2 regions of the Nocardia sp. NBC_01503 genome follow, and region 1 is predicted to be linked to the other one. Evidence: predicted binding sites of a transcription regulator. Region 1 holds the regulator's gene; the other holds the start of a gene.
The links. The regulator HspR, encoded in region 1, represses chaperone genes until heat shock. The targets are predictions, from matches to a motif close to ANNTGAGTNNNNNNNACTCANNT.
Positions count from the first base shown of each region.

Region 2: lon (endopeptidase La) is a predicted target of HspR. The motif match lies at 2,416-2,438, and genes of this name have one in related genera.

Region 1 covers NZ_CP109596.1:2,877,522-2,881,814, forward strand. Annotated here, with positions in the region: gene grpE (nucleotide exchange factor GrpE) at 1-386, shown strand, start outside; gene dnaJ (molecular chaperone DnaJ) at 447-1,622, shown strand; gene OHB26_RS12890 (heat shock protein transcriptional repressor HspR) at 1,622-2,014, shown strand; gene OHB26_RS12895 (globin domain-containing protein) at 2,540-3,709, shown strand; gene OHB26_RS12900 (FAD-binding oxidoreductase) at 3,790-4,293, opposite strand, start outside.
Region 2 covers NZ_CP109596.1:2,597,278-2,601,570, forward strand. Annotated here, with positions in the region: gene OHB26_RS11670 (BTAD domain-containing putative transcriptional regulator) at 1-1,061, opposite strand, end outside; gene OHB26_RS11675 (cytochrome P450) at 1,134-2,363, shown strand; gene lon (endopeptidase La) at 2,499-4,293, shown strand, end outside.

The DNA of each region.
Region 1 (4,293 bases):
AGGCCACCATCGACAATGCCAAGGCGACGGTCGTCAGTGAACTGCTCGGTGTGCTCGACGATCTCGACCGCGCCCGCGCACACGGTGATCTGGAGGGACCGCTCAAGGCGGTCGCCGACAAGCTCGCCACCGCCCTGCAGAAGCAGGGCCTCGAGGAATTCGGTTCGGCGGGCGACCCGTTCGATCCGACCCTGCACGAGGCCGTTCAGCACGAGGGCTCCGGACACGATCCGGTAATCGGCATGGTCATGCGCAAGGGGTACCGCTTCGGCGATCGCGTGCTGCGGCACGCGCTGGTCGGAGTGACCGATCGGACAGAGGATCTGAATGGCTCGGCCGCATCAGAGACGACGAACGCCGACCCCGATGCCGCTGGCACCGAGTAAGACGCCGGACGTCCCGAACGGGACACCGGCGCTGAGCAATTCGAGAGGAGGAGATGCCCGGTGAATCGGGAGTGGCTCGAAAAGGACTTCTACAAGGAGCTGGGTATCGCCTCCGGCGCCAGCCAGGACGAGATCAAGAAGGCGTACCGCAAACTCGCCCGTGATCTGCATCCGGATAAGAATCCGGGTGACGCCAAGGCCGAGGAGCGCTTCAAGCTCGTCAGCGAGGCGCATGCTGTGCTGTCCGATCCGGAGAAGCGCAAGGAGTACGACGAGGCGCGAAAGCTCTTCGCGGGCGGCGGTTTCGGCCGCGGCGGCTTCACCCCCGGCGCCGGCTACGGCCAGCCCGGCGGTGGCTTCTCCGGTGACTTCAACCTGGGCGATATCTTCGGCGGGCAGCAGGCGGGCGCCGGTGACGGCGGCCTCGGTGACCTGCTCGGCGGATTGTTCAACCGGGGCGGCACCCGCACCTCCTCGCGGCCGCGGCGCGGCAGCGATGTGGAGACCGAGACGACCCTGGGCTTCCGCGAGGCCGCCCAGGGCGTGACGGTGCCACTGCGGATGACCAGCCCGGCCGCCTGCACCACCTGCCACGGCAGCGGCGCCAAGCCTGGCACCTCACCGCGAGTCTGCCCGCACTGCAATGGTTCCGGCGTGGTCAGCCGGAATCAGGGCGCGTTCGGATTCAGTGAGCCGTGCGAGGACTGCCGGGGCACCGGGTCGATCATCGACGACCCGTGCGTCGACTGCCACGGCTCCGGTATTCAGAATCGGACCCGCACCATCACCGTACGTATCCCCCCGGGGGTGCGCGATGGTCAGCGAATCCGGTTGGCGGGGCAGGGTGAAGCGGGTCTGCGGGGCGCACCGCCCGGCGATCTGTTCGTCACCGTGCACGTCAGCCAGGACAAGGTCTTCGGCCGCAATGGTGATGATCTGACCCTGGTGCTCCCGGTGAGTTACAGCGAGCTGGTTTTGGGTACAACGGTTTCCGTGCCGACACTGGAGGGACGCGTAGGCGTCAAGGTGCCCCCGGGTACCGCCGACGGCCGGACCCTGCGGGTGCGCGGGCGCGGTGTTCCCAAGCGCGACGGCGGCGCGGGCGATCTGCTCGTCACCGTCAAGGTCGCGATCCCGCAGAAGCTGGACGACAATGCCGCCGAAGCGCTGCGGCGCTATGCGGAGGCGGAGAAGACCAGTGGCTTCGATCCGCGTGCTGGATGGGCAGGTGCGTGATGAGTTCCGATCCGAAGAAAGCCGCCGAGGCACAGTACTTCCTGATCTCGGTGGCGGCGCAGCTGGCGGGCATGCATGCCCAGACGCTGCGCACCTATGACCGGCTGGGTCTGGTTTCGCCGCAACGTACTTCGGGCGGCGGGCGACGCTACTCGGACCGGGATGTGCAGCTGCTGCGCGAGGTGCAGCGTCTGTCCCAGGACGAGGGCGTCAATCTGGCGGGCATCAAACGGATCATCGAACTCACCAATCAGGTCGAGGAGCTACAGCAGCGGGTATCCGAGCTGAGCAATGAGGTGGATCGGCTGCGGGCGGGGTACCGCCCGGATCTGACTCCGCCGCAGCGCAGTACGGCGCTCGTGGTCTGGCAGCCTAGGCACCGCCGCACCTGATCGGTACGGAGGGATTTACCGGGGACTAAGTCCCCGGACCCTGAAAAGGGTTGAAAGCAGCGCTCCGGTTTCCGGGGCGCTGTTTTCGCTGTTGCAGGCTATGTGCTGAGTTTCTTTGTGCGAAGCAATGATTTATCCGTTAGGTTGATCATGAATTTCATACAGACCGCTCGGTTGAATTATTTGCTGATTGAGAGCTTTGTCCTTATCTGGCAAAGGGATTCACACCCTGTCAGAGTTGCGGCGGGGTCGCTCGATATCTGAAGGTTGCAAAACGAATCCCCCAAGATCGACGGGATCGGACTGGTCTTGCTCGGCGTTTCCCAGTTGAACAGTCTGTTTTCCGGTGTGATTGCTTGCCGTGCGCTCGTTTTTGGGGAATTACAGGCGTGTTGTTGAAACGTCCCGTTCCGTTGCTGGCAAACCTCGCCTATAGTTGCTCAGCAACGGCCGCTGTCGAGTGTCCCGCAGCACTGCACTCGCCGATCTGCCTGTGTTCGAGTGCGAAATGGGGTTGTGACACAAATGGATTCGCGGACCGTCGCATTGATTAGAACGACGTTCAAGTCGGTAGCTGCAGAAGACGGTGGCTCTGAGAAACTGGCTCGTTCCTTCTACGCCATCCTCTTCACCGAGTACCCGCAGGTTCGCGATTTCTTCCCCGCCGCCCTGGACGCCCAGCGCGACCGGTTGGTCAAAGCCATTGCGTACGTGGTCGATCGGCTCGAAGAACCGGAGAAGCTGCTGCCCTTCCTGGCCCAACTCGGCCGCGATCACCGCAAGTACGGTGTCGTCGCCGAACACTATGCGGCCGTGGGCAAATCACTCCGGTCCGCACTCGAGGCCTATGCGGGCACCGAAATCTGGACCGACGAGATCGGCCGCGCCTGGGATGAGGGCCTGGACCTCATCGCGAGCACCATGATGGAGGCCGCCGACCGGGAGAGCACCCCGCCGGTCTGGACCGGCACCGTCATCGAACACCGTGAGGTACTGCGCAATCTCGCCATCGTTCGGCTCAAGCTGGATCAACCCATCCAGTACGCGGCGGGGCAGTACATGAGCGTGCAGATCCCCTCCCGCCCGCGCATGTGGCGGTACCTGTCCCCGGCCATCCCCGCCAATCCGAGCGGTGAGATCGAATTCCATATCCGCGGTGTCACCGGCGGCTGGGTGAGCCCGGCCATGGTGGGGCACACCAAGGTCGGCGAACAGTGGTTGATCGGCTCACCGCTCGGCGGGCTCGGCGTGCCTCGCAATACCCGGCGCAAACTGCTCATGGTCGGCTGCGGCACCGGTATCGCCCCGCTGCGCGCTCAACTCATGGCCATGACCCAGCGCCGCTCCAACCCGAAGGTCGATCTCTTCGTCGGCGGCCACTACCCCTGTGACCTCTACGATTTGGAGATCCTCAGCCAACTCGCACTGGCCAACAAATGGCTCACCATCACCCCGGTCACCGAGAGTGATGAGGATCCGTGGTGGCAACTCTCCAATTCCGGTGAGCCCCGGGAACATCCGGGCCTGCAACCGCGACTGGTCGGCCAAATCGGCAAGGTGGTAGCGGGTTTCGGCTCCTGGGACGATCGCGATGTGCAGATCGTCGGCTCACCCTCGATGGTGCAGACCACCAAGTTCCGCCTGATGGCGGCGGGCATGCCCACCGCGAATATCCGGCACGATCCGCTCTTCTGAGCGGATTCCACAGACCCCCGCGCCGCTGCCTGTCGCTCGGCAGCGGTGCGGGGCACCAAACGATCTACCTCGCCGCGGGCCTAAAAGCCTTCGTAGCGAATGAGTTCCGGCGGAGTGCCGGTGGCCACCAGCATCTCGACGGTGGCGTGCACCGTGGCCGCGCCACCGCAGACCAGAATGTGCTGATGGTCCAGCGGGGTGAAGCGGGAGACCACCTCGGCGAGGGTGCCGGTGATCAACTCCTCCGGCTGGAAGCCGATATCCACCCGACAGGATTCGTACCAGTCGTCGATCCAGTCCGGATCGTCCTCGTCCAGCACCACGGGAATGATTGTCAGCCAGGGCATTTCATTGCCGAGCAGGGCCAGCATATCCGAGGCGTAGAGATCGCGGGGGTAGCGGCCGCCGACGAACAGGTGGGTGCGCGGCGGCTGCTCGCGACGCGAGAGGTCGAGCAGCAGAGCGCGTAGCGGGGCCAGGCCGATACCGTCGGCGATCATCACCACCTCGGTCGCGGCCTCGTCCACCGCCAGCCAGCCCGCCGGATTGCGGACCTTCCACTCGTCGCCGGTGCGGGTGTCGGC
Region 2 (4,293 bases), 280 kb from region 1:
ATGAGCCGGTCCATGGGCTCCGCGTCCGGCGCGCCACCGTGCAGCGCATCGCGCAGTCCGAGTGCTGCGAGCGCCGATTGGGCGATATCGCCGCCCGCGCCGATCGAGGCCAGCTCGACCAGCCAGGCGCCCTCGGGCAGATCCTCGAGGAGGGTCCGCGCGGTCTCCACCGCGAGCCGGGTCTTACCGGAGCCGCCCGGACCGGTCAGGGTGGTGAGCCGATGCTCGGCGATGAGTTCGCGCACCACCGCGATATCACCGTATTTGCCCACGTAGCTGGTCAATTCGGCGCGCAGATTGGTCTTGCGGTCCTGCACCTGTACCCCGAATTCGCCGCGCAGCAGGGCCACGTGCACGGCGGACAGCTCGGGTGAGGGGTCCGCGCCCAGTTCGTCGGCGAGCGCCTCGCGAGCCTGCTGGTATACGGTCAGGGCCTCATTGCTGCGGCCCGCGCCGCCGAGCGCCCGCATCAGCGCCGCGACGAGCCGCTCCCGCAGCGGATTACGGGTGACCGACTCGGTCAGTTCGGTGATCAGTTCGGTGCCGTGGCCGAGCCGGATCTCCGCCTCGTAGCGATCCTCCATCGCGGCCAGGCGCAAGCCGTCGAGCCGGGTGATCACGGCGTCGAAGCTCTCGCTGTCCTGAACTCCGATGTCCTGCATGGGCGTACCGCGCCACAGCTCGAGGGCTTCGCGCAGCAGCGGGGCCTGCTCGGCGTCGTCCCCGCCCCGGGCCTGGTCCAGGAGTTGTTCGAAGCGAACCGCATCAACGGCGCGCGGCTCCACCGCCAGCCGGTAGCCACCCGCCTGGGCCTCCAGCGAGCCGTCCGGCAGCAGTCTGCGCAGTCGCGATACCAGTGCCTGCAGCGAGTTCGCCGCGTCGGCGGGGAGTTGTTCCCCCCAGATCCAGTCGACCAGTGTCGTTTTCGGGACCACGCGGCCGGGTTCGAGGGCGAGGGCGACCAGCAGCGCCCGCAGCCGGGCGCCGGGTATCTCGATCGATCCGCCGTTGCCGTCACGGATTTCGAGTGGTCCAAGCATCCCGATCTGCACCCGGCCCATTGTGCCGTGGGCCGATCGGCGTGTCAGGTCGGTGTCAGGTCGATATCAGCCGAGACGGCGACAGTGCTCTACATGAACACTGAAACGGCTCCCATTCCGAACGGCCTGCCGATGGAGCGCAATGCGGGTCCCTTCGATCCGCCGCGCGAGATCACCGCGCTGCGCGCGGCCCGTCCGGTCAGTCCGATGCTCTTCCCCGACGGTCACCAGGGCTGGCTCGTCACCGGTTATGACGCGGCCCGAAAGCTGCTGGCCGACACCCGATTCAGCTCGCGCCTGGATGTCGAGGTCATTCATGTGCCCTTCGAGATTCCGGGTATGCCGATCGCCACCGAACCCTCCCCGCAGATTCCGGGCATGTTCATCGCCATGGATCCGCCGGACCATACCCGGCTGCGGCGCAAGCTGACCGGCGCCTTCACCCTGCGGCGCATGAAGGAGCTGCAGGATCACATCACCGATGTGGTCGAGCGCCAGCTGGACGCGATGGCGGCGCTGACCCCGCCGGTCGATCTGGTCAAGGAGTTCGCGCTGCCGGTGCCGTCGCTGGTGATCTGTGAACTGCTCGGCGTCCCGTACTCCGATCGCGACAGCTTCCAGGCGAACTCGGCCAAGTTCATGGTCAAGGAGCAGTCGCTGGAGGAGAAGATGGGCGCGTACATCGCGCTCAACACCTACCTGGGCGAGCTGGTCACGAACAAGCGCGCCGCCCCCGATGAGGACATCCTCTCCGATCTGGCCCGCGATGAGGATCTGAGCATCGAGGAGCTCACCGGAATCGCCTTCCTGCTGCTGCTCGCGGGGCATGAGACCACCGCGAACATGTTGTCGCTGGGCACCTTCGCGCTGCTGGAGCATCCGGACCAGGCGGCCGCGCTGCGCGCCGATCCGGAGCTGTACCACGATGCCGTCGATGAGCTGCTGCGGTATCTGTCGGTCGCCGATATCTTCTATCGCTTCGCCACCGAGGACATCGAGCTCGGCGGGGAGATCATCCCCAAGGGCGCGACGGTCGTGGTCTCGCTGCTGGCCGCCAATCGCGATCCGGAGCGTTTCGAGAATCCGGACACCCTCGATGTCATGCGGCAGGCCCGCGGTCACCTGGCCTTCGGTCACGCCGTGCACCTGTGCCTGGGGCAGCAACTGGGTCGCCTGGAGATGCGGGCCGGGTTCGCCGGACTGCTGCGCCGCTTCCCGACGCTCGCGCTCGCGGTCCCCGCTTCGGAGGTTCCGCTGCGGACCGACATGAATATCTACGGCGTCCACGCGCTGCCCGTGACCTGGACGGATACCGCCGAGTAGGCCCGTTCGCCGGGGGCGAACAACACATGCGGAATTAGTCGCCGGGGTCGATAGTTGACTGGGTAGCGCTCAACCTGAGTTGAGTAGGAGACGCTCAATCTTGACAGTGCTTATCTGAAAGATGAGGTAGATGTCGTGACCAACCCACAGAACCTGCCGGTCCTATTCCTGACCGATCCGATCGTGCTCCCCGGCATGATCGTGCCGATCGAGCTGGACGAGTCCGCACAGGCCGCAATCGATGCCGCCCGGGCGGGCAAGGTCAACCAGGTGTTGGTCGCGCCTCGCCTGGATGAGGGCTACGCCAGCTACGGCGTGGTCGCCACCATCGAACAGGTCGGCCGGATGCGCGGTGGCGCCCCGGCTGCGGTGCTCAAGGCCGAGGGCCGCGCCAAGATCGGACACGGTGTGACCGGTCCCGGCGCGGCGCTCTGGGTCGAAGCCGAGCCGGTCGAGGTCCCCGAATCCGACGGCCGCACCAAAGACCTTGCCGCCGAATACAAGAAGCTCGTCGTGGCCGTACTGCAGCGCCGTGAGGCGTGGCAGGTCATCGACGCCGTCAATCAGCTGAACGATCCCTCCGCCATCGCGGACGTCGCCGGTTGGGCTCCCTACCTGAGCCACGACCAGAAGCGCGAACTGCTCGAAACCCTGGACGCCACCACCCGATTGACCAAGTTGATCGAGTGGACCAAGCAGCACATCGCCGAGACCGAGGTCAACGAGAAGATCAGCGAGGAGGTGCGCGAGGGCGTCGAGAAGTCGCAGCGCGAATTCCTGCTGCGCCAGCAGCTCAACGCGATTCGCAAGGAGCTCGGCGAGGGCGAGCCCGACGGTGCGGACGACTACCGCACCCGGGTCGAGACCGCCGATCTGCCGGAGAACATTCGTGAGGCCGCGCTGCGCGAGGTCGATCGCCTGGAGCGTTCCAGCGATCAGAGTCCGGAATCCGGTTGGATCCGCACCTGGCTGGACACCGTCCTGGAGCTGCCGTTCAGCGTGAAAACCGCTGACAGCACCGATGTCTCGGCCGCCCGCGCGGTACTGGACGCCGATCACCACGGGCTGGACGAGGTGAAGGACCGCATGGTCGAGTACCTGGCGGTGCGTGCCCGCCGGGCCGCGCGCGGTCTGGAGGTCGTCGGCGGTCGTGGTTCGGGCGCGGTGCTGGTGCTGGTGGGTCCGCCCGGCGTGGGTAAGACCTCCCTGGGCGAGTCCGTGGCACGGGCGCTGGGCCGCAAGTTCGTTCGCGTCGCCCTGGGCGGCGTGCGTGACGAGGCCGAGATCCGTGGTCACCGGCGCACCTATGTGGGCGCACTGCCCGGTCGCATCGTGCGCGCCATGAAGGAGGCGGGGTCGATGAATCCCGTTGTCCTGCTGGACGAGATCGACAAGGTCGGCTCCGACTTCCGCGGTGATCCGGCGGCGGCGCTGCTCGAGGTCCTGGACCCCGCGCAGAACCACACCTTCCGCGATCACTACCTGGATCTGGATCTGGACCTGTCCGATGTGCTGTTCATCGCGACCGCGAATGTCATGGACACCATTCCCGGCCCGCTGCTGGACCGCATGGAACTGATCACCGTGGACGGTTACACCGAGGATGACAAGGTCGCCATCGCCCGTGACTTCCTGATCCCGCGTCAGCTCGAGCGCAACGCGCTCACCGCCGACGAGGTGCAGGTCAGTGCCGAGGCGCTGCGCGAGATCGCCGCCAACTACACCCGGGAGGCCGGTGTCCGCCAGATGGAGCGCCTGATCGCCAAGGCGCTGCGCAAGGCGGCGACCAAACTCTCGGAGTCGACGGACGTGAGCGACGCCGAAAGCATCATCACCTCGGGCGAGTTCGTGCCGGACAGCCCGGCGGAGCTGGGCTACGAGCCCGAGTTGGGCTACGAAAAGGCGTCCGGCCCGGAGCGTCTGGTAATCG